Regions from separate parts of the Candidatus Sodalis pierantonii str. SOPE genome, predicted to be linked through region 1. Evidence: predicted binding sites of a transcription regulator. Region 1 holds the regulator's gene; each other region holds the start of a gene.
What was found. Region 1 encodes PurR, which represses purine synthesis genes. Its sites were predicted from a motif close to CANGCAAACGTTTGCNTG; they were not measured.
Positions count from the first base shown of each region.

Region 2: the regulator PurR is predicted to act here: its motif matches at 4,840-4,857, upstream of purM (phosphoribosylformylglycinamidine cyclo-ligase).
Region 3: the regulator PurR is predicted to act here: its motif matches at 5,911-5,928, upstream of purE (5-(carboxyamino)imidazole ribonucleotide mutase).

Region 1 is NZ_CP006568.1:2,487,680-2,497,616, reverse strand. It holds tRNA gene SOPEG_RS12730 (tRNA-Val) at 311-387, opposite strand; partial or broken gene SOPEG_RS30900 (MATE family efflux transporter) at 545-1,288, opposite strand; gene SOPEG_RS12715 (riboflavin synthase) at 1,524-2,141, shown strand; partial or broken gene cfa (cyclopropane fatty acyl phospholipid synthase) at 2,209-3,341, opposite strand; gene purR (HTH-type transcriptional repressor PurR) at 3,814-4,833, opposite strand; gene cydH (cytochrome bd-I oxidase subunit CydH) at 5,055-5,144, shown strand; partial or broken gene SOPEG_RS28805 (C40 family peptidase) at 5,357-6,218, opposite strand; gene SOPEG_RS12690 (Grx4 family monothiol glutaredoxin) at 6,623-6,970, shown strand; gene rnt (ribonuclease T) at 7,275-7,979, opposite strand; gene gloA (lactoylglutathione lyase) at 8,110-8,517, opposite strand; partial or broken gene SOPEG_RS29595 (DUF1289 domain-containing protein) at 8,705-8,788, shown strand; gene slyA (transcriptional regulator SlyA) at 9,787-9,937, shown strand, end outside.
Region 2 is NZ_CP006568.1:3,244,368-3,254,304, reverse strand. It holds partial or broken gene SOPEG_RS30965 (ABC transporter permease subunit) at 55-540, shown strand; gene SOPEG_RS28370 (hypothetical protein) at 537-686, shown strand; gene SOPEG_RS27770 (hypothetical protein) at 701-922, shown strand; partial or broken gene SOPEG_RS16365 (PstA family ABC transporter permease) at 986-2,002, shown strand; gene pstB (phosphate ABC transporter ATP-binding protein PstB) at 2,019-2,834, shown strand; gene purN (phosphoribosylglycinamide formyltransferase) at 3,103-3,741, opposite strand; gene purM (phosphoribosylformylglycinamidine cyclo-ligase) at 3,741-4,778, opposite strand; gene upp (uracil phosphoribosyltransferase) at 5,010-5,636, shown strand; gene uraA (uracil permease) at 5,693-6,976, shown strand; gene hda (DnaA inactivator Hda) at 7,053-7,754, shown strand; gene bepA (beta-barrel assembly-enhancing protease) at 7,841-9,319, opposite strand; gene bcp (thioredoxin-dependent thiol peroxidase) at 9,413-9,880, opposite strand; gene SOPEG_RS16310 (glycine cleavage system transcriptional repressor) at 9,877-9,937, opposite strand, start outside.
Region 3 is NZ_CP006568.1:4,290,958-4,300,894, reverse strand. It holds partial or broken gene ybbP (putative ABC transporter permease subunit YbbP) at 1-1,595, shown strand, start outside; gene SOPEG_RS21295 (NADP-dependent isocitrate dehydrogenase) at 1,896-4,130, shown strand; gene purK (5-(carboxyamino)imidazole ribonucleotide synthase) at 4,242-5,312, opposite strand; gene purE (5-(carboxyamino)imidazole ribonucleotide mutase) at 5,309-5,818, opposite strand; gene SOPEG_RS21280 (ASCH domain-containing protein) at 6,052-6,474, shown strand; gene SOPEG_RS21275 (UDP-2,3-diacylglucosamine diphosphatase) at 6,614-7,333, opposite strand; gene ppiB (peptidylprolyl isomerase B) at 7,344-7,838, opposite strand; gene cysS (cysteine--tRNA ligase) at 8,103-9,488, shown strand; gene ybcJ (ribosome-associated protein YbcJ) at 9,575-9,787, opposite strand; gene folD (bifunctional methylenetetrahydrofolate dehydrogenase/methenyltetrahydrofolate cyclohydrolase FolD) at 9,790-9,937, opposite strand, start outside.

The DNA.
Region 1 (9,937 bases):
TCGGCGCTAACCCTTCAATTGAAATAACGTTTTGCATTATAGTTATTGGCAGGCGGGAAACAAAGTAAAAACTGGACAATTAATGCGTTAGCACAAAAAAAAGCGTTATTGTGTCATTTTTGCCGCAGATCGTCGCAACCGGCAAAGACCGTTTTGTCACGCGCTCGTGCACGTTGTTTACCCTCATGATAATACCCGGCGCCGATGACGCTGGCTGAAGAGAGGCCGTGGGAAACATAGCGCAACATCATCGCTGCGGAAACAGTAGCGGTTAAAAAAGGAGTGCGAGGGAAAAGGGAACGATAAGATTTGGTGCGTTCTAATGGACTCGAACCATCGACCCCCACCATGTCAAGGTGGTGCTCTAACCAACTGAGCTAAGAACGCATTTTGTTGCCTGCTGCCTGCAGGACGAATATTAACGGGCTCTATCACGCCTTGCAAGGGGAAAACGCGTTTTCCCCCCCCCCCCCGAACGCCGATTGATTGTCGAGGGAATGTGCATTAAGCCGGCTTTTTCACCGATCAAGACGCGTCATGCCCCTCAACGCGCCGCCCGACGCAAAATGCGCGCGGGGGTTTGGCGCTGTAGCCAGCGCATCCGGAACATCATCAAAACGGCGGCTGAGGTCAGACCGACAATAAATCCAATCCAGAAACCGCTGGGACCCATGGCGGGGCGCAGCCAATCCGTCAGCGCCAGCACGTACCCGCACGGCAGGCCGCGCAGCACGCCGTTGCCGATAACCTGGATGGAATCAGAAATCTGATATAGGGCCGCTAGCAGCATTAAATGCGAGGCCATGGCCACGACCGCCGGCGTATCGTTATACAAGAGCGCAATCCGCTCACGCAGCAGGCCAGCGTGACGCCTATCATCAGGCTGGCCCTGGCCCTGGCCCTGGCCCTGGCCCTGGCCCTGGCCCTGGCGCTGACTCGCGCCTGCTCGACATCGCCTTCCCCCAGGCGAAAGCCGATGCGGATGGTGGCCGCCACGCCCAGCGTCAGCCAGAAGCCCTGACGTATCTGATGGGCAATCCGGTCTCGCCGTCCGGAGCCGTTGAGCTGCGCGATAACCGGCGTTAGCGCCAGCAGCAGGCCGTGACCGAACAAAATGACCGGCAGCCAGATGGAGGTGCCCACCGTTACCCGCGGCCATATCGGTGGCGCTTACCGAGCCGGACATGATGGTATCCACGACCCCCATCGCCGTTTGCGATACTTGGGCGAAAATTACCAGGATGGCCAAAGCCACTAAGATACGCGCTTCCTTAACATAATTTTGCACGCGGACACCTTTGTTGCGAGTGACGAACCGAGTTTATTAATGGAACCCGCACGCGTTAACACGGCTGGATCCTTTTAGCGGCATAGTGTAATGCATTTTGTTGGCGAAGATAGCAGGAAAATGACGCGATATAAGGGGCATAGCCTCTATTGTATCGTGTCAGTATTTGGAATTTGTCATATTATGGGGCAAACTGAGCGCCGAGTTATTCGGTGTAGCCAGATGAGGAAAACGCATGTTTACGGGGATTGTTCAGGCCACCGCGCCCATTACCGCGATTGAGGAAAAAGACCATTTTCGTACCCATCACGTCCGCCTGCCGGCGGCGCTGTTGCCGGGTTTGACCATCGGCGCGTCGGTGGCCCATAACGGATGTTGCCTGACAGTGACCGTCATCGCGGGCGACGTGGTCAGCTTCGATCTGATGAAAGAAACGCTCCGGCTGACCAACTTAGGCACGCTTAAGGTTGGCGATGAGATCAACCTGGAACGGGCGGCGACCCTGCAGGCGGAGATTGGCGGTCATCTGATGTCAGGGCATATTATCTGCACAGCCGAATTGACCAAAATCGTGACCTCAGAGAACAATCGGCAAATTTGGTTTTCCTTGCCGGACAGGGCGCTGATGAAATACATCCTGCATAAGGGTTATATCGGTGTTGACGGTATTAGCCTGACGGTAGGCGAAGTCGCGGGCAACCGTTTTTGCGTACATTTAATTCCTGAAACGTTGCTGCGCACCACGCTCGGTAAGAAACGACTCGGCGATAGCGTCAATATCGAAATCGACCCGCAGACGCAGGCGATTGTCGACACCGTGGAGCGGGTTTTGGCGGCGCGCGAGCGCGCCTGACCCAGGTGGGCGGCGGCGCGGTCTGAAAGCGCCGTCATGTGCGCCGGCAGCCATGACGGCGCAACGCTTACCGCGCGACGCGCAGACCGCCTTCGACGCCCCGAGGGCTGAACAGAACCTGCCATAGCTGGATATTGCGGGCGCGGAACGCGCCGGCGCAGGCCTGTAAGTAGTATACAAACATGCGGTAAAAACGTTCGGAATAATTGCCCTGCAACGTCGGCCAGGCGGCGATGAAGAGTTCATGCCAGGCCATGAGCGTGCGATCATAATCCGCGCCGAAATTATGCCAGTCTTCCATGACGAAATGAGGCTCGCTGGCATCGACGATATGCCGTACGGACGGCAGGCAGCCGTTCGGGAAGATATATCTGTTGATCCATGGATCCACATTCATATCGGTCCGGTTCGTGCCGATGGTGTGCAGCAAAAGCAGGCCGTCGGGTTTCAAATTACGGGCCACCACATCGAAATAGGTTGGGTAGTTTTTCGGCCCCACGTGCTCGAACATCCCTACCGAGACAATGCGATCGAACTGCAAATTTAAATCGCGATAATCCTGCAACAAAATCGTGACATCTTGTCCTGCGCAACGCGTTTGCGCCAGCTTTTGCTGCTCGGTCGAGATGGTGACGCCGTGGACTTTAACGCCATAATGTTGTTCCGCATAATTCGCCAGACCGCCCCAGCCGCAACCGACATCCCCGGCTGCAATTGCAGTTTTTGGCAAATCATTTCCAGTTTATTTTGCTGGGCCTGCTCAAGGCTGGCGGCATGAGGCCAATAACCACAGGAATATTGCATATACGGATCGAGCATGAGCGAGAAGAGATCATTGCCTAAATCGTAATGTTCTTTACCGACGATCCAGGCCCTTTTGCGCGATTGGAGATTAGTCAGGCGCGCCGCGGCGACGCGTAGGGTATCTTTTAAATGATGGGGAAGCTTATTTTCCAGTCCGCTGCGCAACGCACGCTGAAAAAACATATCCAGCCGTTCGCAATCCCACCAGCCATCCATGTAACTTTCACCTAAACCCAGTGAACCGTCCTGTAGTACGCGCTTAAAAAAATCCGGGTTGTTGACGTGAATATCGAATGGACCATTGATTTCAATGTCGGCTTCAGCGAGTAATTCATGGACGATGCGATACCAAGCGTTATCCTGAAAGCTCAGGTCTTCAACACACGAGGAACTCATAGCTTCTCCATCACCTTTCTTCTAAAAATACCTCGTCAGGAAGAGCCAGGCGCTGCCTGCGAGCTTTTATAAGAATCCACGGTAAGCCGTGGTGTCTGATACGACAAATTAACAGAGGAATAGAAACTCAGAATGGTTGTTAAACCGGCTGCTTTGCACGAAAAAGCATGCATGAGTAAACATCACGTCCCTAAAGCAAAATGAATAAACAACTCGTTATAATTGTTAACGTAATTGAGTATAAGCCTGCATCCGGCTTTAGACAACTCCAAAAACAGCAATAGGAATAATAGCCTAAGTTAATGATAACTTTGGGAAACAGTCACACTCCTCAAAGAGTTAGTGCGCCTAAAGAGTTATTATTCATTTCTGCGTCGCGGGGAAATTTGCGCGGCCACGTAGCGCGTAAAACGCCGTGCATAATGGCCAACGCCGCCGCAAACACGGGGCCTCAGCCAACGACGGCACAAGATTAGCGGTTATGGTAGGGGTCATCGGCCACCGAACAGCGCTCCACCAGGGTGGGATGGACCTCAATTGTCTGCGCGGCTTCCCGCTTGCTGATGATCCTATCAAGCAGCATGGTCAGCGCGGATTCCCCCAATACGGCCTTGGGCTGATCCACCGTGGTAAGCGCGGGGGTGAAATACCGTGAGTGGCTGACATTATCGTAGCCTATCAGTGAAATGTCTTGCGGTACGCGCAGCCCATGCTCGTGGATGGCGCACAATGCGCCCATCGCCATCTCGCCGCCGCCGCAAAATATCGCGCTGGGACGGTGAGACTGGGCCAGAATATGTTGCATGGCGCGATAACCGGAAGCCGGTTCGAAATCACCTTGAACGATCCAGGCCTGGTTGGGCAGAATATCGGCCTCTTTTAACGCATGAAGATAACCGCGGTGGCGTCCGCCGCCGGTGTTGCGCGCCAGCTGGCCGGGAATGGCGCCAATATCCCGGTGGCCGCGATCGAGTAAATAGCGGGTGGCCATATAACCGCCGGCAAAGGCATTATCGACGATGGTATCGGTAAAATCGCCGCGCACCTCACCCCAATCCATCACCACCATGGGAATATGGCGATATTCTTCCAATAGCCGCAGCAGGGCTTCGGGGTATTCAACGCACATCACCAGCAGCCCATCGACCCGCTTTTGCGCCAGCATTTGCAAATAGGCCTGCTGTTTCGATGTTTCGTTGTGGGAATTGCACAGGATAAGGGTGTAGCGTTTGGCAAAACAGTGAAGCTCTATGGATTCAATTATCTCGGCGAAATAGGGGGCTTCGCTGGTGCTGGCCAACAGACCGATGGATTTGGTGCGGTTGACCTTCAGGCTGCGCGCCACCGCGCTGGGGGAATAGCTGAGCTGTTTGATGGCGTCCCATACGGCGCGTTTGGTCTCCGGCGCCACGAAGCGGGTTTTATTAATCACATGGGAAACCGTGGTCGTTGATACCCCCGCGTGTTTGGCTACATCTTTTATGGTTGCCATCTCTAAACTACTCCTGGATCCCTCGGCAGTAGGGGATAATGCTATGTGAATCGTTTGCCTGCCAACAAAAGGCAATTTTCCTCGATCTTGTCGAGAAAGTGAAAGCGTTATATGCGTTGAGCCGCCGACGGGACATGCTTTTTGGCCACGGCTATGGCAAGATAGAGAACGAATACCGACTAACTTAGCCACCTGACGCAGAAGCGTTAAAAGGAAATATCATGAGCCGCGATTTTGCTTGGTCGTTAACGACTACCGTCTTTTCGCTGTTGGTCATCATTATCTTCAGCTTTACCACCGTATTGGATTGATCGCGTTTGGCGCCGGGCCGAACATCACCCAGACGGTAAAAAGGGCTCCAGGCCCTTTTTTTTATCATCCCTAAACCACTTCTAAGGGCGGGGGATTGATTTGCGGCCTAGTAACGACGCGCGGATCGGCACGGTGAGCTGGCGGGGGCGTCAAAAGGCCCCTTAAGACCCGCGCTGCGACGGCAAGGGGGAGAGGCTGTCGCGCGTGGCCGTCAGCGAATGGTGGTAGGCGTCATCACGCGGCGGGCGCCGACATAATGATCCTGCCAATAATCTTCGCTCAGGTAGCTGATACGGATGTCACGCCCGGTGCGGGGTGACTGAATGAAACGGCCATTGCCCAGATAAACCCCGACATGATCCGCCGTGTTGCGGATGCGGATGCGGAAAAAGACCAGATCGCCGCTTTCCAACTCGCTCTTTTTTACCGGCGCAGCATCCCGCAAGTGGTACATTTCATTCGCGGTACGCGGCAGCGGCACGCGGATTAAGTCTTTATAGGCGTAGTAAATCAACCCGCTGCAATCGAAACCGGTGGTCGGCGATTTACCGCCCCAACGATAGGGCTTACCCACCTGCGACATCTGTTTGGCCATCGCCGTTAATTTAGCGTGCTGGTAGCGAACCTTGTGGCTTTCGCTCATGCGCAATGGTTGAGCGTCTGCCGCAATGGCCGCGGTCCGGGCTCGCGCGCCGCCGCGATGGCGTCCATAGGCTTTCTTCAGCCCTTTGCCGGCGGCCTGGTTATGCGCCAGACGAGTATTTTCACGTTGGCGGCGGGAAGACGTAATGGGGCTTTTGCCCACCTTCACGACGACGGTTGGCGCTGCGTCGGGGGGGGGGCGTTTTGGTGGCGACGGCCTTGCGGGGTTTCACCACGGCAGATTTTAACTTGGGATTACCCAGATGCTCGCTCTCGGTGCTGCGGGTCTTTTTTTGCAGTTTAACGGGCTTGCGCTTGCGTCGGTCATCGGTTTTCGCCGCGCTGGCCTGCGATTTACGTTGATCGGCATTGACTCCCGCATTCGGCGCGGCGTGCGCGAGATTGAGAAAGAGCTGGGTAAACAGCAGCACAAAAAGCGTAAAGCATAAACGCTATCCTCTGTGGCCCAAGGTCGGGAGAAAATGACGGCTCAGCTGAATTTAAGCTATTTGCGGTTCTAATGCATCCGTATTTTCCTACAGATTGTGAATAAACGTGAATAACATGCGTGATGCGGCATTTTTGCGCGCGTGCAGCCGTAAAAAGCAACGGTTTTACGGCCCGTTAAACGCCCTAGTCGCAAATCTTCGCCGCCGCAAGGGCAGACCCGGCGTTCGCGCCCGTTGTATCACGGCCGGGGCGGCTGAAGCCCGCCGGCGGGGCTAACGTGAAAAAAGCATTTAAATGTTCCCCCCGGAATCGTTAGAATAGTGAATTACGTCAGACCCGATGTATGATAAATAAAAGCCAGCCACTGGCTTAAGGAAGCGAGACAATGACCACGACTATCGAAAAAATTCAGCAACAGATCGCCGAGAATCCGATTCTTCTGTACATGAAGGGCTCGCCTAAATTACCGGGCTGCGGTTTTTCCGCCCAGGCGGTACAGGCGCTGTCCGCCAGCGGTGAGCGTTTTGCCTATGTCGATGTGCTAACCAATCCGGATATCCGCGCTGAACTGCCAAAATTCGCCAACTGGCCGACCTTCCCGCAGCTGTGGGTGGACGGCGAGCTTATCGGCGGCTGCGACATTGTCATTGAAATGTACCAGCGCGGCGAGCTGCAGCCGCTGATTAAAGAAACGGCGGTAAAATACAATTCGCAAGCGGATAACGCGCAGTAACGGGAGGAATGTGCGCAGTACAGCGCGCAGCCCCGATGCTGTCCGGCGCTAACGCGCCGCGGCCGAGAGACCGCCTCGGCGCTATCGCACCAAAAACCACCCAAGGCACAGCGGGTGGTTTTTTTTGCGTCTCAGCGTGCCGGGCGCGGGGCAGTACGGGCGTCATCGCCGCCCGGCATGCCCTGCGGCATTCGCTAGGCAACATCTCAAGCGCCAGGGCGCCCCGGGGACGGGCAGGTGGTGTGCCCTGCAAGCGCTAAAGCCCTGTCATTGGCCGCGCAGACGGCCCGCGGCGTGGCAGCGTTTACAGATCGATAGTGGGGTTGGCGCGATCCTGCGCGGCGCAAGCCTCTTCTTCGGCGTCACCCGTGGCGGGTAGCGCGACCGGCCAGCCGCCCAGACGTTTCCAGCGATTGACCAATTCACAAAACAGGGTCGCGGTACGTTCGGTGTCATAGAGCGCCGAATGCGCTTCACCGTTGTCAAAGGCAATGCCGGCGGCGCTACAGGCTTTCGCCAGCACGGTCTGGCCGAGCACCAGCCCGCTGAGCGCCGCCGTATCAAAGGTGGCGAAGGGATGGAAAGGGTTGCGTTTCAGGCCGGCGCGACCGGCGGCGGCCATGAAAAAGCTGTAATCAAAAGCCGCATTGTGGGCGACTATAATGGCGCGGTTGCAGTCCTGATCTTTAATTCCTTTACGTACCAGTTTGAAGATTTCATGCAAGGCTTCATATTCGGTCACTGCGCCGCGCAGGGGGTTGTGCGGATCGATACCGTTAAAGGCCAGCGCTTCCGGCTGCAGCAGCGCGCCGGGGAAAGGGTCGACGTGGAAGTGCAGGGTGTTGTCGGCGTGCAGCCAGCCGTCATTATCCATTTTCAGGGTGACGGCAGCGATTTCTAGCAGGGCATCGGTCCCGGCGTTGAATCCCGCGGTTTCCACATCAATGACAACGGGATAAAAGCCGCGAAAGCGGGCGCGGAGGGTGTTCAGATCGTCTATTTCAACCATGCCAGTTCTTATGTTCAGCGAATTCAGCTGCCATTATGGCAAATTTTGGCGCGGCTTGCATGGCGAGTTATGCCCGCGCGGCGCGGAATACCGGCTGTGAACCCGCAGGTCCCGGCCGCGCGTACGCTGCTTAATTGCCGACGCCTTGACCGGCGTGTTTGTTTTCAATCAGTTCGATTTTATAACCGTCCGGATCTTCAATAAAGGCGATAATGGTAGTTCCGCCTTTCACCGGCCCGGCTTCGCGGGTTACTTTGCCACCGGCCTGGCGAATGCGTTCGCAGGCGGCGGCCGCATTGTCCACGCCCAAGGCGATATGGCCATAGGCGCTGCCCAAATCGTAACTCTCCACGCCCCAATTATAGGTCAGCTCGATGACCGCGCCGTCGCTCTCGTCGGTATACCCCACGAACTCCAACGTATATTTGTATTCCGGATTTTCGCTGGTGCGCAGTAATAGCATTTCAAGGGTTTTGGTGTAAAAATCGATGGAGCGTTGTAAATCGCCTACCCGCAGCATGGTATGTAATAAACGCATAATGTCCTCTTGAGCCATCACGATCGGTGCGGCCGTGTTAAGTGAAGAGGCTTCAGTATAGCCTGCGGGGTGAAATCGGTTCAATGCCGCCCGTTAGCACAGATTGCCGGTACGCTCGGTAAAAAATAACTTGCCAGCGAAGACAATGCCGTCTTCAATATTATAATTATAGGCGAGAGGAAGACGTGTGGCGGAACAACTTGAATTTTTCAGCCTGCCCAATCCCTGCCGCGGAGTGTGCCAGTCGGATGCCCGCGGCTATTGCCGCGGCCGCCGGGCACGAACCGCCGTCGGACGCGCCGGAACAACCCTCCTTGTTTTAACCGCCGCGGTGCCGGATCCGAGCGCTAGACGCACCGGTGCCTTAAGCCCGCCGGGTCGATGCGCTTGTCTGGATTAGCGGTCTTGAGCTCGCGATTAAGTATGCCGTCGCTATCGGGTGTAGCATAGCGCATTATGTTTGTCCCGGCGGGGAGGTTGCCGGGCGGCAGCGCCAGGTCGCGTAGGTTGTCTGGCGCGGGGGCTATGGTCTGGTCGCGGCAAAACGGCCGCCGGCGATGTCCGTACGACAAAAGGGGATAACCCTCGAATACCGCCATCCGAAATAAAACCTAACGCGAAGAGATAATAAATGGTTTTCGGCCCGACGCGGTATGGATAATCCTTTGTTGTCGGGCGACAATAGCCAAGCGGAAGGAGTATTTCCTGAAAGGAGAAAACAATTTAACGCAGGGGAAATAACATCAGATTTTGGTGATGATTAGTTAAAAAATAGCCATGAAACTGTGGTTTCTCCACAATAATTTCTAATATATTAAATAGCTACTTATATATTTAAATTATAATATGCTACTGAATACATGGGATGTTGATATTTGTTATATCTTCATTTAACTTAAATTAACAATAAACTACATATGTGGCAATAATAGTGTTACAGTTATGAATAAACCGTCCGGCCCGTCAGCGTGAAAGCCGGCTACGCTGGCTTCTGCGGGGAGACCCTGACTGTCTGCCAGCGCGTTTAAACCACAAGGGAATCAGTGGGGGCAGAACGCCGCGTTTCCCGACCCGATCGGGAAAGTACGTCGCAAACGGCGCGTGTGTGTGACGTCCAACTTTTATTAAGGAAGAATATGCCGCTTACATCGATCTCTACATAATGCTTAGGTTATGGGTATATATATTTGTAATTTGCTCATCCACCCATTAGGATGGATGGGGAATCCAGGGAGCAAGCTTAATCAGCTTAATTATAAGGAGAGAGAATTGGAATCGCCATTAGGATCAGATTTGGCGCGACTTGTTCGAGTATGGCGCGCTTTAATTGACCACCGCTTAAAGCCTTTAGAACTCACACAGACGCATTGGATCACTTTACATAATATTTGCCAGTTACCCCCTGAGCAGTCTCAGATTC
Region 2 (9,937 bases), 760 kb from region 1:
CCGCCGCTGGAGCGCCTATTGTTCGGTATGCCGCTCTCCCAGACGTTGGGCGAACATTATAATCCGCTTAACGCTCAGGTGGTGGGGATCGCGATGGGCTTCGCGCTGATTCCATTAATGTTTACCCTCGCCGAAGAGGCGCTGTTCGGCGTACCGGCCCGTTTGATCCAGGGGTCGCTGGCGCTGGGGGCAACCCCCTGGCAGACGCTGATGGGAGTGACGCTGCCGGCGGCCAGCGCCGGGTTGATCTCGGCCTTTATGTTGACGCTGGGTCGGGCCATGGGCGAGACGATGATCGTGCTGATGGCCAGCGGCAACCTGCCGCGCGTCGACGGTAGCGTGTTGCAGGGGCTGCGCGCGTTGGCGGCCAATATCGCCATCGAGATACCTGAAGCGCTGCGCGGCACGGAGCACTACCGGGTGCTGTTCCTCAGCGCGCTTCTATTGCTGGTCTTTACCTTCATCATAAATAGCGTCGCGGAGCTGTTGCGTTTACGGCTGCGGCGCCGCTATCGTCAGTCTGGTGGAGGTGACGAATGAAGGCATGGTGGCATTCCGGCCGGCCGTGGGTTTGGTTAACCTCTGGGGCGGTGAGCCTGAGTTTACTGGCGATGCTGGCGATGCTGGCGATGCTTACCGGCCAGTCGCTACGGCTGCTGTGGCCGCAGCCTATCTTTTTGAACTAATCAGCCCACCTGGCGTGCTTTTGGGCGAGCGCGTCGGCGTGCAGCGGCCGCCTGTACCGACGGCCGGTGTGCCGATGGACCAGGGAATATGGCTTATTCGCACCGGCAATCGCCCTGAGGACAGCTATCGTTTGCCGGCGGCGCAGGTGCGCGCCAGCCGTTTGCCGGCCGATGTGCTGGTGGTACAGCGCCGAAACGGTGCGCGGCTTTACGGCTATCTAGCGGGCATGCGTTGAGGACGGGCAGCCGCTGACCGCCGCTTCGATGTCTGCCGCGTTGGAACAGCGGCTGCGGCTCAGCGCCGCCTGGCCGCCCAGGTGGAACAGCAGCAATCGTTGCAACTGCATCGGCAAGGCGTGCCCAGCGAGCAGCAGCGGGCCACCCAGCAGGCGGCGCAAAATGAACGGCAAACGGCCTATGAGGCATTGAGCGAACAACTGGCCGCTATCGAACGGGAGCGGGGGCGCGTGCAACTGGTGCTGGCCGATGCGCAGGGACAGCGTCAGGTGATCCCGCTAAGCGATATCGACAGCCTCTGGTATCCCAACGCGATGAGCCTGAGGCAAAAACTGCGGCATCTGGCCGCGCAGACCTGGCGTTTCGTTAGCCTGAATGACCCCGTGCGGGAGGGCAACGGGGTCTTTCCGGCGATGGCCGGCACGCTGCTGCTGGTGATACTGATGTCGGTGATCGTCATGCCCCTTGGGGTTATGGCGGCTATCTACCTGCATGAATATGCGGCTCGACACTGGCTGACCCGGCCTATTCGTATCGCGGTGGGCAACTTGGCCGGCGTGCCGTCAATTGTCTACGGTATTTTCGGCCTGGGGTTTTTCGTCTATGCGGTCGGCGGCTCGCTGGATAAACTCTTTTATGCCGACACCTTGCCGGCACCGACCTTCGGCACCCCCGGATTACTGTGGGCCGCGCTGACGCTGGCGCTCGGCGCGACTCAAGCTGAAACGATATGGCGGGTTGTCTTACCCGGCGCGGCGCCGGCGATGATGACCGGGCTGATTCTGGCGGTGGCGCGCGCGGCGGGGGAAACCGCGCCGCTGATGCTGGTAGGCGTCATCAAATCGGCACCGAAGCTTCCCCTGGGCGGGACATTTCCTTTCCTGCACCCCGAAAGGCAATTTATGCATCTCGGTTATCAAATATACGATTTGGCGTTTCAAAGCCAGGACAGCGATGCGGTGCAACCGATGGCGTTCGCCACCGCGCTGCTGCTAATTGTCATCGTCGTATCGCTGAATCTGGCCGCAATGGGCCTGCGCCACCGGCTGCGTGAAAAGTATCGCGCGTTAACGTTATGATGGAGAACAGGCTGTGATGTCCCGAGTCCCCCCTTTACCCTTTAACGGTGCGGCCGCCGCGCTGGAACAGGATACGCCGTCGGCGGCGCTGGAAACCGAACATCTTCGGGTGCGCTACGGCAATCGGCTGGTCCTCGACGATATATCGCTACGCATGGCCAAAGGGCGGATTACCGCGCTGATCGGCCCTTCCGGATGCGGTAAATCCACGCTGCTGCGCTGTTTTAACCGCATGAACGATCTGAGCGACGATTGTCACATCAGCGGCGCGGTGCGTTTACTGGGGCAGGATATCTATGAGGACGCACAGGAAGTGGTGGCCCTGCGCCGGCGGGTGGGCATGGTCTTTCAGCGGCCCAATCCGTTTCCCAAATCGATTTATGACAACGTCCTCTACGGCCTGCGGCTATTGGGCATCGGCGATCGCAGGCTGCTGGATGAAGCGGCGGAGCGGGCGCTGCGTGCGGCGGCGCTGTGGCATGAGGTTAAAGACCGCCTGCGGGAAAACGCGTTCAAGTTGTCCACCGGACAACAGCAGCGGCTGGTGATCGCCCACGCGATCGCCATTGAGCCGGAAGTATTGTTGCTGGATGAGCCAACGTCGGCGCTGGATCCCATCTCCACGCTGACCATCGAAGAGCTAATGATATCACTGAAGGCGCATTTTACCTTGGTGCTGGTGACGCATAACATGCAACAGGCGGCGCGCGTTTCCGACGATACCGCCTTTTTCCATCAGGGAACGCTGGTGGAGTTTGCCGCCACCGACCGGCTATTTACCGCGCCGACGCAGCGCAAAACCGAGGAGTACATCACCGGCCGGCTACGTTAACGGTCGCGGCGCAGCGACTAGAGGGCAAAACAGCGATGGCGCCGCTATGGCTGCTGCTGCGCATTGCTCAGGAACCCTATTCTCACAAGGCGCCCGTTGAGCCCACGCCGCAGGCGCAGAGCGTCAGAGGAGGAGGGAGTTATATTTTCTCCCGCCAGTATGAGGCGCTGCCCCCCTCTCAATTGTCGCCAATCATCCGAGTGGTAACAGCATCGGTGGCACAGGGGAGTAACGTCTTGATTGTCAGTTTGCGCCCACCGGCCAGCGGTTAATCCGCGGCGTAACCGGCGGCCGGCAGGGGCGCGCCGTCCAGCCAGGCGACGTTATCTCGCAGCGTTAGCCGACCCGCCAGCAGCCAGCCGACGACCAATGGATAAATGGCATGTTCCTGGGCTTTTACCCGTTGCGCCAGTATCTGTTCATCGTCTCCCGCAAAAACCGGCACCCGCGCCTGTAGCACCACCGGGCCGCCGTCCAGTTCGTCGGTGACGAAATGCACGGAAGTGCCGTGTTCGGCATCGCCGTTGGCCAGCGCCTGGCGATGGGTATGTAAGCCGGGATAGCGCGGCAGCAACGAGGGATGCACGTTGAGCATCCGGCCGGCGTAGCGGGCGACAAAGGCGGTCGACAGAATGCGCATATAACCGGCGAGCACGATAGCCTCCGGCCGGTAGCGGTCGATAAGGGCGCTGAGCGCCAAATCAAACGCTTCACGGCCGGCGAAATCCGCCGGATTGAGCGACTTCGCCTCGATATCCGCGGCCGCGACGCGCGTCAGCCCGTAGGCGTCGGCGCGATGGCTGATGACCGCGGCGATGCGCGCCGCGATTTTGCCCTGCTGGCAGGCCTCGATAAGCGCCTGGAGGTTACTGCCTTCACCCGAGATCAGCACAACCAGGCGTTTCATTAGCGGATAATCACCTGTTGCTCGCCGTCGGCGGGCTGAATTTCGCCGAGTACCCAGGCGGTTTCACCCAGACCGGCGAGTATACCGAGCGCCTGATTGGCGCTGGCCGCGGGGACGGCGATAACCATGCCGACGCCGCAGTTAAAGGTACGGTACATTTCATGGCGGCTGACGTTGCCGGCCTGCTGTAGCCAGCGGAATACCGCCGGCCACTGCCAGCTGTTTTCATCGATCACCGCCTGGGTACCGGCCGGCAGAACGCGCGGAATATTCTCCCAGAAGCCGCCGCCGGTCAAATGTGCGATCGCATGTACCTCGGTCTGCTCGATAAGGGAAAGCAGCGCTTTAACGTAAATGCGCGTCGACGCCAGCAAGTGATCCGCTAGCGATTTGCCCTCTACCCGCGTCTGTTCGGGGTCGGTCTGGCTGAAGGACAAAATCTTGCGCACCAGCGAGTAACCGTTGGAATGGGGGCCGCTTGAGGCCAGCGCCAGCAGGGTATCGCCGGCCTGAACTTTGCTGCCGTCGATAATATCCGCTTTTTCCACAACGCCGACGCAAAAGCCGGCGACGTCATAATCCTCACCGTGATACATGCCCGGCATTTCCGCCATTTCACCGCCGACCAGCGCGCAGCCGGACTGCCGGCAACCCTCGGCAATACCGGTTATCACCGCGGCCGCGGTATCGACGTCCAGCTTGCCGGTGGCATAATAATCGAGGAAAAACAAGGGTTCAGCGCCCTGAACCACCAGGTCGTTAACGCACATTGCCACCAAATCGATGCCGATGGTATCGTGGCGTTTTAAATCCATGGCCAGACGCAGTTTGGTCCCGACGCCGTCGGTGCCTGAAACCAGAATCGGCTCGCGGTATTTCTGCGGCACCGCACACAGCGCACCGAAGCCGCCCAGCCCGCCCATCACTTCCGGACGTTTGGTCTGTTTCACAACACCTTTAATGCGGTCTACCAATGCGTTGCCGGCATCGATATCCACACCTGCGTCTTTGTAACTGGGAGAGGTTTTGTCGGTCACTGCAAGATCTCCACGGAGATAAACTGTTGCTTGGAATGGGGCGCCGCCAATTCTAACAGCGTGGGCAATCGTTTGCGAGAGCTGTTGCATTCGCGTCGACGTTTTTGTTGACTATAGTAAATTCCATATAAGGCTTGATCCTGATCAGGCAAATACGTATGGTGCGGCGCGAAAAAGGGGTTATAATCTCGCGATTTTTTTGGCCGTTCAGTAGCCTGGGGGAGAGATAACATGAAGATCGTTGAGGTTAAGCACCCGCTGGTCAAACACAAGCTGGGGTTGATGCGCGCTCACGATATCAGTACCAAACGCTTTCGCGAATTGGCGTCGGAGGTGGGGAGCCTGTTGACCTATGTCGCCACCGCCGATATGGAAACCGAAACGGTAACCATCGAAGGCTGGTGCGGACCGGTTGAAATTGATCAAATCAAAGGAAAGAAAATCACCGTCGTACCTATCCTCCGCGCCGGCCTCGGCATGATGGATGGCGTACTGGAAAATCTTCCCAGCGCGCGCATCAGCGTAGTCGGCGTCTACCGTGACGAAACGACGCTGACGCCCGTGCCTTATTTCCATAAGCTGGTATCAAGTATCGACGAACGCATGGCGCTGGTGGTGGATCCGATGCTGGCGACCGGCGGCTCGATGATCGCCACCATCGATCTCTTGAAGAAGGCCGGCTGCCGCTGTATCAAAGTGTTGGTGCTGGTGGCGGCGCCCGAGGGCATTGCGGCGCTGGAAAAAGCACACTCCGACGTGGAGCTTTACACTGCGGCTATCGATAAGGGACTCAACGAAAAAGGCTATATCATGCCGGGCCTGGGTGACGCGGGCGATAAAATCTTTGGTACCAAATAATCCTAAACCGGCCAATGAGTCGATTTTTTTTGACCCTGAATCTGAGGAAAGTCGCCATGACCCGTCGCGCCATCGGGGTGTCGGAACGCCCGCCGCTGCTGAAAACCATCCCGCTGAGTTTGCAGCACCTGTTCGCCATGTTTGGCGCCACGGTGCTGGTGCCGATTTTATTTAAAATCAATCCCGGGACTGTCCTGCTCTTTAACGGTATCGGCACCTTGTTGTACCTGTTTATCTGCAAGGGCAAAATTCCCGCCTATCTCGGCTCCAGCATCGCCTTTATTTCGCCGGTGCTGCTGCTGTTGCCGCTCGGCTATGAGCTGGCGCTGGGGGGCTTTATCGCCTGCGGCGCACTGTTTTGCCTGGTGGGCCTTATCGTCAAGAAGGCAGGAACCGGTTGGATCAACGTCATTTTTCCTCCCGCCGCGATGGGGGCGATAGTGGCGGTCATCGGCCTGGAGCTGGCCGGTGTCGCGGCCAATATGGCGGGTCTGCGGCCTAGCGCCGATGTGCCGGTGGACGCCACCACCGTGGTCATATCCATGGCCACCCTCGGCGTCACGGTGCTGGGGTCGGTATTGTTCCGCGGGTTTTTGGCCATCATCCCCATTCTCATCGGGGTGCTGGTGGGCTATGTGCTATCCGCCGCGTTCGGTATCGTGGATTTTTCGCCGGTGGCCGCCGCCCCCTGGTTCGCGCTGCCGACGTTTTACCATCCGCGCTTTGAATGGATGGCTATTCTGACTATCCTGCCGGCGGCGCTGGTGGTGATAGCCGAACATGTGGGGCACCTGATGGTGACCGCCAATATTGTGCAGCGCGACTTATTGCGCGATCCGGGCCTGCACCGCTCGCTGTTCGCCAACGGCGCGTCAACCCTGCTGTCGGGCTTTTTTGGGTCGACGCCGAACACCACTTACGGTGAAAATATCGGCGTCATGGCGATAACCCGCGTTTACAGCACCTGGGTCATTGGCGGGGCGGCGATTCTGGCGATCGCGCTTTCTTGCGTCGGCAAGCTCGCGGCGGCGATCCAGGCGGTGCCGGTACCGGTGATGGGCGGCGTGTCGCTGCTGTTGTACGGCGTCATCGCCGCCTCCGGCATCCGGGTGCTAATCGAGTCGAAGGTCGATTATAACAAAGTGCAAAACCTGATTCTGACCTCGGTTATCCTGATTATCGGCGTCAGCGGCGCCAAATTCCATCTGGGCGCCGTCGAGTTGAAAGGTATGGCGTTGGCAACGGTGGTCGGTATCGCGCTTAGCCTGATATTCCGCGTTATCACGCTGCTGCGCGGCGAAGAGAAAATCCTGGAGCCCGATGAAGGCATGTCCTCCTGACGGCCGCGCCGTCCGCGCGGCGCGGTAAAGTTATGGTAAACTGGCAAAGATCTTTGCCAGAACGCAAGAGGTACATCTGAACACGCCGGCGCAGCTTTCTTTATCGCTCTATCTACCCGATGACGAGACCTTCGCCAGCTTTTATCCCGGCGAAAATGGCGCGCTGCTGGCGGCGCTCCAGGAAATGCTGTCCCGCGAACACGGCAGTTACCTCTATTTTTGGTCACGCGAGGGGGGCGGCCGCAGCCATTTGTTGCACGCCGCCTGCGCGGCGCTGTCGACGCGCACCCAGGCGGTAGGCTATGTGCCGCTGGACAAACGCACCTGGTTCGTTCCTGAGGTGCTGGAAGGAATGGAGCAATTAGCGCTGGTGACCATCGATAATATCGAGTGTATCGTCGGCGATCCGCCGTGGGAAATAGCGATTTTCAATCTCTATAACCGCATTCAGGAAACCGGGCGCACCCGGCTTATCATTAGCGGCAATTGCCCGCCGCGCCAATTAAATCTCAGCTTGCCTGACCTGGCCTCCCGTTTGGATTGGGGGCAGATTTATCGTTTGCAGCCGCTCTCTGACGAAGAGAAGGGCGCGGCCCTGCAACTGCGGGCGAAGCTGCGTGGATTTGAGTTGCCGGAAGACGTCAGCCGCTTTTTGCTAAAACGATTGGAAAGGGATATGCGCACGCTGTCGGCGACGCTGGATCAGCTGGATCATGCGTCCATCCGCGCGCAGCGCAAACTGACCATTCCGTTCGTCAAAGCCATCTTGAATCTCTAAGGCTTTAACGCGATTTAACCCTGAACGCCGCTTATCTTGGTCGCCAGTGTGGCGCGCCACCCGCGTGTCCCGCAGTAGGGCGCGGTTTAGCGGCGCGCGCCTTTCTCATACTGTGCGAAGCGCAGCTGCAACTGCCTAATCTGATCGATACGCGCGTCATAACGCGCCTGTTGTAGGCTGCCCAATTTGACCCGGCTACTGGCCTCGCTTAACGCCCGCACCGCTTGATCCAACTGCCCCGTTAGCGCCAGCCGTTCGGCGCGCGCCGCCAGCTCCTGATCCCCCAGACCCTGCTCGGCGCATGCCTGGGCCAGCAGATCCCAGCCGTTGGTGTCGTCAGGGTGGGAAAAGGTGTAGCGATTGAGGATCCGTATGTCGTCGCTATAGCGATGCCCCTCGACATAGGCGTTGGCGAGGTTGAGCAGCAGCACCGGGTTGGCATCGCGCTCATTGCCGCGCACCAGCGCCTCAAGCCGGCTGATGGCCTGTCCCGTCTGTTTTAGCGCCAGATCGATATCGGTCATCAAATCCACCAGCCAGATGTTGGACGGTTGCCGGGTTAACAAAGGTTGCAGCGTACGTTTGGCGTCGTCGTATTTTTTGGCCTGATAGAACAAAATCGCCTGGCCGTACTGCGCGGCCAACTGCCGGCGCGCGTTGCCTTTCTGCCAGGCGTCCAGCACATCGTTGCGCAACACGTTGTCACTTGACCCGAACATCCCGAGCACGCGCGCCTTCGCCAGGTAAAAGTCCTGCGATGAGTCGATGGCGATGTGTTTCATCTGGTTGGCGCGGTTACGGGTATCCGCCAGCCGGCTCAGCGGCAAGGGGTGGGTTTGCAGCATCTCCGGCGGTGCGGTGGAGTAGCGGTTCTGGTCCGCCAGCTTCTGCAAAAAGGCCGGCATCGCTTGCGGGTCAAAGCCGGCGCGTTGCAGCACCTGCAAACCAATGCGATCCGCTTCCTGCTCGTTGGCCTGCGTGAAGCTGATGTTACCCTGGGCGGCGCCGGCGATGGTGCCGGAGAGCGCGGCCATACCCAATTGGGGATTGGCCATGGTCAATAGAATGGAGCCCAGCGCGCCGACCCAGGTCAATGGCGCGTTGCGTCGCTGATCTTCCATGGCGTGCGCCAGATGACGCTGGGTCACATGAGACAGTTCGTGGGCCATGACCGACGCCAGTTCGCTTTCATTGTCGGTATAGTTAAACAGCGCCGAATGCAGCACTACGTTGCCGCCGAAAAAAGCGAACGCGTTAAGCTCGCTGCTGCGCAGCAGGAAAAAATGGAAGGGCGTGCGCACCGAGTTGGCATGGGCCACCAGTGTCCCGCCCAAATGATTGATGTATTGATCTAACAGCGGATCGTTGATAATCGGGGCGCCGCCGCGCAGCTGGCGCACGAAGTAATCCCCCATTTGCATCTCTTCGCCGATGCTCAGAGTGCTACCGGCGGTGGTGCCCATATCCGGTAGATTATCCTGGATCTCATCAGCCTGCGCCGGCAATGCGCCGACGAACGCGGTCAGCAATACCGCGATAAAGCTTTTTTTCAACCGAGTAACCATAGTTAACCCATGTTGCCGGCGGCGGCCGGCCGTCATCCTACGTCGCCGCCCGCGCCGTCGTGAGGGCGCGCCGGCCTGCGTCGCGGGCTGCGTTCAGACGCTTTTCAGATAGGCCAGCACGATATCATGGTGATTGCTGGTTTTGAAATCGTCGAACACTTTTTCGATGGCGCCATCGACACCCACCAGGAAACTGATGCGGTGGATACCATCATAGGTTTTGCCCATAAAGCTCTTCTCGCCCCAGACGCCGAACTGGCCGGCGACCTGATGGTCTTCATCGGAGAGCAAGGTGAAATTCAGCAGCTCTTTTTCGGCGAAGCGAGATAGCTTCTCGGGTTTGTCGGTACTGATGCCCAGGACTTCCACCCCGGCCTTTTTCAGGTCGTCCATGTTATCGCGCAACCTGCACGCTTGTACGGTACAGCCTGGCGTCATCGCTTTGGGATAAAAGTAGACCAACACTCTTTGTCCCTGGAAGTCGGTAAGGCTGATGAGTTCACCGTCCTGATCGGGCAGGCTAAATTGTGGTGCTATATCACCGGCTTTCAGTGGCGTCATTGCAATACTCCGTCTCTTTTCTGATGCTGTGGATGATTGATAACTCTAATACTGCCT
Region 3 (9,937 bases), 1.8 Mb from region 1:
TAAAGCTCATAATCGGCCAGTGGTTGGCGCTGCTGGCCTTCTCGGTCGTCTGTGGCGCGCTGGCGGGGCTGGCGTTCGAGGCGGTGCTGATAAAACTGTTAGCGCCGGTGTTGCCGGCTACGCTACCCCCCGCCGGCGTGTGGCCCTGGCTCTGGTCGATGGGATCGCTGGTGGTCATTTCCCTGCTGGTTGGGGTGCGCCCCTATCGCCAACTGCTGGCCACCCGCCCGCTGCGCGTCCTGCGCCGCGATGTGTTATCGACCGTTTGGCCACTGCGCTATTATCTGCCGGCGGTGCTGGCGCTGCTGCTGGGGCTCCTGCTGTGGTTGGTGGGGCCAAGCCCGCTGCTCTGGTCGGTGGTAGCCGGTATGGCGGTGCGGGCGCTGCTGTTGGCCGTCGTGGGGTGGGGGGCGCTGCTGCTATTGCGGCGGTTGACGCTGCGCCGGCTGACCCTGCGGCTGGCGGTCAATCGCCTGCTGCGCCAGCCCTGGGTGACGCAGAGTCAGCTGGCGGCGTTTTCTTTGTCGTTTATGCTGCTGGGCCTGCTGTTGGTGATGCGCGGCGACCTGTTGCAACGATGGCAGCAGCAACTACCGCCGGAAAGCCCTAACTATTTCCTGTTGAATATGACCGATGAGCAGGTGGACACCGTCAATCGCTTCCTGCGGCAGTGCGGTGTGACGCCCGGCGTATTCTATCCGATGGTGCGCGCCCGGCTGACCGCCATCAACGATCGAAGCGCGACCGACATCATCAAGCCCGACGATCCGGGCGGCCCCACGGTTAACCGGGAACTCAACCTGACCTGGCTGCGCGACTTGCTCGATCATAATCCGCTGTTGGCAGGCCATTGGCCGCCGCGCGCGGGCGAAGTATCAATGGAGCAAGGTGTGGCGAAAGATCTGGGGGTCGGTATCGGCGATCGGTTGACATTCACCGGCGATACCCTGTCGTTTAGCGCCACGGTATCCAGCCTGCGCCAGGTGGATTGGGAGAGTCTGCGGCCGAATTTTTTCTTCATCTTTCCGCCCGGAGGGATGGAAGGACAGCCGCAAACCTGGCTGACCAGCTTTCGTTATGATGGAAACGAGCAGCTGGTGACGGCGCTTACACGTCAGTTCCCCACGCTGAGCCTGTTGAATATCGGCGCCATGCTGCGGCAGGTAGGGCAGGTACTGCAACAGGTAAGCCGGGCGCTGGAAATCATGGTCATTCTGGTGCTGATGTGCGGCGGGCTGTTGCTGATGGCGCAAGTGCAGGTCGGCATGCGTCAGCGCCAGCAGGAATTGGTGGTCTACCGGACATTAGGCGCTAGCCGCAAACTGCTGCGCTGGACGTTGTGGAATGAATTTGCCTTACTCGGGCTAGTTGCGGGCGCGGTGGCCGCGATCGGCGCCGAGGCGGCGCTGATGCTGTTGCAGCGGCGGGTATTCGATTTCCCCGTCCGACCGGATCCTTATTTGTGGTGGGAGCTGCCCCTCGGGGGTATGCTGCTGTTATCACTGCTGGGGACCGTGCTTGGCGCCCGTCTGGTGCAAAGAAAGGGACGGCTGGGACAGGATTGGATGCAATTGTTTACAAAATGGGAACATTAATGCAACAAAAGATAATCAGCATAGTGACAACCGGGTTGACAGGGCCCGGACTCCTGCTGCACAGTAACGGCCTGGCGTCACACTACAATGTAAATAGGTCCGCCAACAACGCAGAGGTTATCAGCCAGATATCTCAGCCACTTCGCAGATCCACTCTGCCCACTTAGCACCAGGCAGTGTTATCCGGAAAACCCGCGTTTCCGCTTATGCTCCCAACGGGTGTCAACGGTGAACGCAACGGTTCGGCACTCTTCACGATAGTTGCAATCGCTATGAGAGAGAGAGGAGTTAACGTAATAAATGACTACGACGTCCAAGATTATCTATACGCTCACCGATGAAGCCCCAGTGCTGGCGACCTACTCGCTGCTGCCGATCATCCGTGCGTTCACCCAATCCCTGGGGATCGCCGTCGAAACCCGCGATATCTCGCTGGCGGGCCGCATTCTCGCCAATTTCCCCGAACATCTGCAATCGGATCAGCGCTTGTCGGATCACCTGGCGGAGCTGGGCCAACTGATGGTGACGCCCGAAGCCAATATCATCAAGCTGCCGAATATCAGCGCCTCGCTGCCGCAGCTGAAAGCCGCCATCAAAGAGCTGCAAACGCAGGGCTATGCGGTGCCGGATTACGTTGACGAGCCGAACACGGATGCGCAAAAAGAGGAGGCCAAGGCCCGCTACGACAAAATCAAAGGTAGCGCGGTTAACCCAGTTCTGCGCGAAGGCAACTCCGATCGCCGCGCGCCGCTGTCGGTGAAGAATTACGCCCGCAAACACCCGCACCGCATGGGAGAATGGTCGGCATCGTCTCAATCCCACGTTGTCCATATGCACGAGGGCGATTTCTACGGCAGCGAGAAATCGGCGCTGATTGAACGCGATGGTAACGTCAGTATCACTCTCGTAGGCCGCGATGGCGCCAAGCAGGTTTTGAAAGCCAAAACGGCGGTGAACGCCGGCGAAATCATCGACGCCGCGGTCATGAGCAAAAAGGCGTTGAGCAGCTTTATCGCGCAGCAGATCACCGATGCCAAACGGCAGGGCGTGCTGCTGTCGCTGCATTTGAAAGCGACTATGATGAAGGTGTCCGATCCGATTATGTTCGGTATCGTGGTGTCTGAATTCTATAAAGAGGTGCTGGCCCGCTATAACGATAAACTGAAAACGCTGGGTTTCGACGCCAACAACGGTATTGGCGACTTATACGCCAAAATCAAAGAATTGCCCGCCGCTGAACAGACGGAAATCACACAAGCCATCAAGGCGCTGTATGCCGAGCGGCCATCGCTTGCCATGGTGAATTCCGACAAAGGCATTACCAACTTGCATGTGCCTAGCGATGTTATCGTGGATGCGTCGATGCCGTCAATGATCCGCGATTCCGGCAAAATGTGGGGGCCCGATGGTCAACTGCATGATACCAAGGCCATCATTCCAGACTGCTGCTATGCCGGCGTTTACCAGGCGGTAATTGAAGATTGCAAGCAGCATGGCGCTTTTGATCCCAAGACCATGGGCAGCGTGCCCAACGTGGGGTTGATGGCGCAAAAGGCCGAAGAATACGGCTCTCATGACAAGACCTTCCAGATCCCCGCCGACGGAGTGGTGCAGGTCGCCGATGAGGCGGGCAACGTGCTGCTGGCCCATCCGGTAGAGGCGGGCGATATTTGGCGCATGTGCCAGGCTAAAGATGCGCCGATTCAGGATTGGGTGAAGCTGGCGGTCAACCGCGTCCGTGAATCCAATACGCCGGCGGTATTCTGGCTCGATCCGGCCCGTGCGCACGATGCGCGCATGATTGAGAAAGTGCAGCGTTATTTGCAGGAGAATGATACCCGCGGGCTGGATATCCGTATCCTGTCCCCGGTCGACGCCACGCGTTTTTCCATCGAGCGGATCCGCGCGGGCAAGGACACTATTTCGGTCACCGGCAACGTGCTGCGCGATTATTTAACGGATCTCTTCCCGATTATGGAGCTGGGTACCAGCGCCAAAATGCTCTCCATCGTGCCTTTGATGGCGGGCGGCGGCCTGTTTGAAACCGGCGCCGGCGGTTCCGCCCCCAAACACGTTCAACAGTTTGTGCAGGAAAACCACCTGCGCTGGGATTCGCTGGGGGAATTCCTGGCGCTGGCCGCCTCGCTGGAGCACGTCGGTATCGCCGCCGGCAACAGCAAGGCCAAAGTGCTGGCGAAAACGCTGAATCAGGCAACCGGCAAGTTCCTCGACGCTAACAAATCCCCTTCCCGTAAAGTCGGTGAGCTCGACAACCGCGGCAGTCACTTCTATCTAGCGCTGTTCTGGGCGCAGGCGCTGGCGGAGCAGAACGAGGACACGGCGTTAAAGCAGCAGTTCACCGAGCTCGCGCGCACGTTGGCTGATAATGAGCAGAAAATTGTGTCGGAGCTGAATCAGGTGCAGGGTAACGCGGTGGATATCGGCGGCTATTATCATCCGGATCCCGCGCTGACCAGCAAAGCCATGTGCCCCAGCGCCACCCTCAACGGCGCGCTACAGGCGGTGGGCGCCTAAGGCAGCCCCTGTCCGGCACGCACCGGCTCCTGCGCCGGTCAGCCCGGTGTCAGCGCAGGGGGGCAATTCGTTGGCAATGTTGTGGACAGTGCGAGCCGCGCCTGCTCAATCTCAACCGGCCAGTTTCTGCCTTGCCCAGTCGATCCCGTGTTGGTATTCCGCCGGCAGTAGCGTTGCTAACCACTGCAGGCTGCGGCTGAGTGTCACGCTATCAGGATGGGTAAGATTCAGATGTCCGACCTTGCGCCCCGCGCGCACCTCTTTTTCGTACCAGTGCAAATGCACTAGCGAGTCCGCCAGCCAATCGATATTAACGTCGCTGCCTATAATATTCACCATGGCCGCGGGCGCGCTGACGACCGGTACCGGTAGCGGCAGCGCCAGAATAGCGCGTAAATGCAGTTCAAATTGACTAATGGAAGCGCCATTTTGCGTCCAGTGGCCGCTGTTATGCACCCGCGGCGCCAGTTCATTGATAAGCAGCCGATCGCCGCCAATAAAGCACTCCATCGCCATCACGCCGACATAGTCCAGCTCATGCAGGATAGCGCCGAGCATATTTTCCGCCTGCTGTTGCAGGCCGCTATCCGGAGAGGGAAAGATGACGCTGGCGCGCAGAATACCTTCCTGATGGAAATTATGGGTCAGCGGATAAAAGACCTGGGCACCATCGGCGGATCGGGCGCCGACCAGCGATACTTCCCCATCGAAGGCGATGCCCTGCTCGACGATGCAACTGCCGTAGCACTCCTGCGGTAGGGTGGCCTCTTCGCCCGGATGGAGCCGCCATTGGCCGCGACCGTCATAGCCGCCCACCCGGCGTTTCACAATGGCCAAATTGCCGAAGGAAACAAACACCTCCGGCCATTGGGCGGCACCCGCCAGCGGCGCCCAGGGGGCGGTGGCCAGACGCAACTGGTCCAGCAGCTGCTTTTGCGTCAGCCGGTCGGCCAGCCTGGGGAAAATATCGCGATTAACGAAGCCGGGGTGACGCGCCAATTCGCGGGTGAGGGCGGTTTCCGGCCAGCGCTCGATTTCGGCGGTGATGACGCTTTGGCCGAAAGGCACCGATTTGGGCTCGGCGTCCAGCTCGACCGGGTACACCGCGATACCCAGCGGCTCGCCGGCTTGCCGCAGCATACGACCCAACTGGCCGTTGCCCAGTACGCAGACCGGCCTCATGCCTGTTCCCTTGGATCGGGATGGCTCAGGACCTCATCGGTTTGCCGTTGGCGCCACTGGCTCAGGCGATTGGCCAGCGCCGCGTCATGCAGCGCTAAAATTTGGGCGGCCAGCAGGGCGGCGTTGGCGGCGCCGGCTTTGCCGATGGCCAAGGTGCCGACCGGAATACCGCGCGGCATTTGTACAATGGAATAGAGACTGTCCACGCCGCTCAGCGCCGCGCTTTGAACCGGCACCCCGAGTACCGGTACCAGCGTCTTGGCCGCCAGCATGCCCGGCAAATGCGCCGCGCCGCCCGCGCCGGCGATAATCACCGCATAACCGTTGTCGGCCGCCTGCTCGGCGAAGCGGAATAACTTATCAGGGGTACGGTGGGCTGAAACAATTTCCGCCTCAAAGGGAACGTTTAGCGCGGTGAGAATTTCCGCGGCAAATTGCAGGGTGCTCCAATCGCTTTGGGAACCCATGACAATCGCGATCTTTGCCGTGGCGTGGTTGGAATGCATACGCGTCGTGCTCCTGTGGTCATAATGTCGTTTTTCTTAACAGACCCTGCGGCCTGGCTAACCGGGCGTAGAGCATATCATGGGTCCCGGTAGAGGAAAACGGTTGCGTAGCCACCGGCGGCGTGCGCGGCGAAGGAAAAAATGCGCTGTGCGGATTATACTGCACCGAAATGTTGCTTTAACTGAATAGCTTGCCCTGGCCGGCGCTGGCGGGGCTCAACGGGATATCAGCGATGGAAACCACACCAAAGGAAAGCGCGCCGCTTACGGTAACCTACCCGGGCGCGGCATATTGGGCCTTCGGCGATAGCCCGCAAATGGCCGACGAGTTGGGCGCACTCGTGGTAGGGGGCATAAAAACCGCCACCTGCTGCTCGCTGCAGGCCTACCAACAGGATGCCAGCTCCCCGCGCATTGGCGACTACAGCGTGATCCTCAATGGCCGGGAGCGTCCGCTGGCGGTTATCCGTACCACCGCCTTGCGTCTGCTGCGTTTTTGCGACGTCACGGCGGAAATGGCGGCCAAAGAAGGCGAGGGCGATCTTAGCCTGGCCTACTGGCGTGAAACCCACCGGGCGTTTTTTGAACGTGCCGGCCACTGGTCGGAAGAGATGGCGCTGGTGGTGGAAGAGTTTATGCTGGTGGCAACCTTATAGACCTGTGCAGAGGTGGCCTGGCGCCCTACGAGCCCCCCGGTTGAGCGGGAAACCCTGGCGGCAGAGGGTGCCGGTGGCTGCGCTGAGGGGATAAGCGCCTCTCGTGTTCGAAAAGATGACGCCGGGTGCGCGCCAAATCTCAACCGCCAAAAGGGAACTCGTGCAGCGTGACGCCCTTGGCCGTGACCTCAATGGCCGACCCCTGGAGGTGCCAGGCGCCAAGCACCGCGCGACGGCGCTCCCCCGGCAGCTCATGTATCGCCGGCCGGTGGGTATGGCCATGGATCATCACCGTCGCGCCGGTGTGCGCCAGCACCGTCATGACCGCCTGCGCGTTGACGTCCATGATATCGGCGGTTTTCCCGGAGTTGGCATGGAGACTATTGGCGCGCATCCTGTCGGCGATGCGCAGCCGCAGCCGCAGCGGCTGCGACAGAAACAGCCGCTGCAGCCAGCGTTGATGCACCCGGCGGCGAAAACGCTGATAATCGCTATCGTCGGTACACAGCGTGTCGCCATGCAATATCACCACCCGAAGCCCGTCAAGCTGCATAACCTGCTGCGCGGGCAGCAGCGTCATACCGCAGGCGCTGGCGTAGCGCTGGCCAAGCAGGAAATCACGATTACCGTGAATGAAATAGCAGGGAATACCGCGTTGACCCAGCGCCCGTAGTGCGACGGCGATCTCGTGATGCAGCGGATTGGGATCATCATCGCCTATCCACACCTCAAACAGGTCGCCAAGAATATACAATGCTTGCGCGGCGCGGGCGCGGGTACGTAGAAAATGCAGAAAACCGGCGGTAATCGCCGGCTCTTGTGCGCAAAGATGAATATCCGCGACGAACAGCGTTGACATGCGGCTAAGGTTACTCCGCGATCGTCACATGGGTAATGATGACGTCGTCTTTCGGTACATCCTGGTGCATCCCGCTGCGGCCGGTCGCGACGCCTTTGATTTTATCCACCACGTCCAGACCCTCGGTCACTTCGGCGAAGACACAATATTCCCAGCCGTCGGGACGCTCAGAACGGAAATTCAGGAAGTCATTATCCACCACGTTGATAAAAAATTGCGCGGTGGCAGAATGCGGATCGTTGGTACGGGCCATCGCCAGCGTACCGCGATTGTTTTTCAGACCATTATTGGCTTCGTTTTTTACCGGCGCCTGGGTCGCCTTATGTTCCATACCGGGGACAAAGCCGCCGCCCTGGATCATGAAACCATTAATCACGCGACGGAAAATGGTGTTGTCATAAAACCCGCTGCGGCAATAATTGAGGAAATTCTCAACGGTTAACGGCGCTTTTTCCGCAAAGGTTTTGATAACGATATCGCCGTGATTGGTATGTAAAGTAACCATATTTAATGTCCTGAAAGTCTGATGAATTGCATTCATACAAAGTGTACGGGCAGAGGGGTTTTATAGCATAACTCTGGCATAGAGTCAGCATCGTCCCCCGTTTCCCTCCGTCCGCCGAATGACAGCACCGCGTCAAGCGCGGGGAATTCCGGGCATACCCTTGCAATAGCTGCGGCTTCAGGGTTCAATACCCCGTTAGGTTTATTGACCTTTACCGCTGGCCGCTCTACATGCGCAATCCGCAGACACATGGAATGATTTTCGATGCTAAAGATTTTTAACACCCTGACACGCCAAAAAGAGGAATTTAAACCTATCCATGTCGGTAAAGTCGGTATGTATGTGTGCGGCATTACCGTGTATGACCTCTGCCACATCGGCCATGGGCGCACTTTCGTCGCCTTTGACGTCGTTACCCGCTATCTGCGCTATCGTGGTTATGAGGTCAATTATGTCCGCAATATTACCGATATTGAAGATAAAATTATCCGCCGCGCCGCGGAAAACGGTGAGCCCTTTCATCAGTTTACCGATCGCATGATCCAAGAGATGCATCTCGATTTCGATCAGCTGAATATTTTGCGTCCCGATCATGAACCGCGCGCCACGTACTATATGGACGTGATTATTGAACTAGTGGGGCAGCTTCTCGCCAGAGAACATGCCTATGTGGCCACCAACGGTGATGTGATGTTCGCCGTGGACAGCGACAGCGATTATGGCCTGTTGTCTCGCCAGGATCTGGCGCAGCTCCAGGCCGGCGCTCGCGTCGAAGTCGCCGAAGTAAAACGCAACCCCATGGACTTCGTACTGTGGAAAATGTCGAAGCCCGGCGAGCCGAGTTGGCCATCGCCGTGGGGCGACGGCCGGCCTGGCTGGCACATTGAGTGTTCGGCCATGAACAGCCGGCAGCTTGGCCATCATTTTGACATCCACGGCGGCGGTTCGGACCTGATTTTCCCGCATCATGAAAATGAAATCGCACAGTCCACCTGTGCTCACGACGGCCCTTATGTCAATGTGTGGATGCACGCCGGGATGGTGATGGTCGATCGAGAGAAGATGTCCAAATCCCTGGGCAACTTTTTTACCGTGCGCGACGTCCTGCGCTATTACGACGCCGAAACGGTGCGCTATTTTCTGATGTCCGGCCATTACCGCAGCCAGCTTAATTACAGCGAAGAGAATCTCAAACAGACGCGGGCCGCCCTTGAGCGCCTGTATACCGCCCTGCGCGGCACCGATGCGGCAGCTGCGCCCGCCGGCGGTGAAAACTTCGTGGCGCAGTTTACTGCGGCGATGGATGACGACTTTAATACCCCGGAAGCCTATTCTGTCCTGTTCGACATCGCCCGCGAGGTGAACCGCTTGAAAAGCGAGCAGCCGGCGGCGGCGCAGGGTATGGCGGCGACGTTACGCCAGCTGGCCGGCGTGCTGGGGCTGCTTGAGCAGGACCCCGCCGCCTTCTTGCAGCAGGGCGCCGGCGGCGACGTGGATGAGAATGCCGAGATAACCGCGTTAATTCAGCAGCGCAACGACGCGCGCAAAGCCCGGCAGTGGGCACTGGCGGATGAGGCCCGGGATAAACTTACCGCGCTGGGCATCGTGCTGGAAGACGGCCCCCAGGGTACGACCTGGCGCCGCGGTTAAAGGTATAGGCCGGCGCTGGCCCTCGACGGCCCGCGCCGTTCCCCTACTTGGACAGCGGGGACCGGCTATAACGCTTCTCCCGCCGGTTAGTCCGCGATCGTGACCTGCTGACCGGCGTAGGCGACGCGCTGCCCGGCGGTGATCTTACAGCGTCGGCGGGTTTCCACCACGTCGTTTACCGTGACCCGGCCCTCATCAATGACCAACTTGGCCGCCGCGCCGCTATCGCACCAGCCCGAAATTTTCAGAAGATCGCATAATGCGATATAGGGGTGCCCTTCAAGGGAAAACGTCGTCATGGTTAAGCCTCCGGCGCAGACGTATCATGATAATCCTCGCAGGCCTGCAAGGTATTCTGAATCAGCGTGGCCACCGTCATCGGGCCCACGCCGCCGGGCACCGGCGTAATGTAGGCGGCGCGCTCGGCGGCGCTGGCATAATCCACGTCG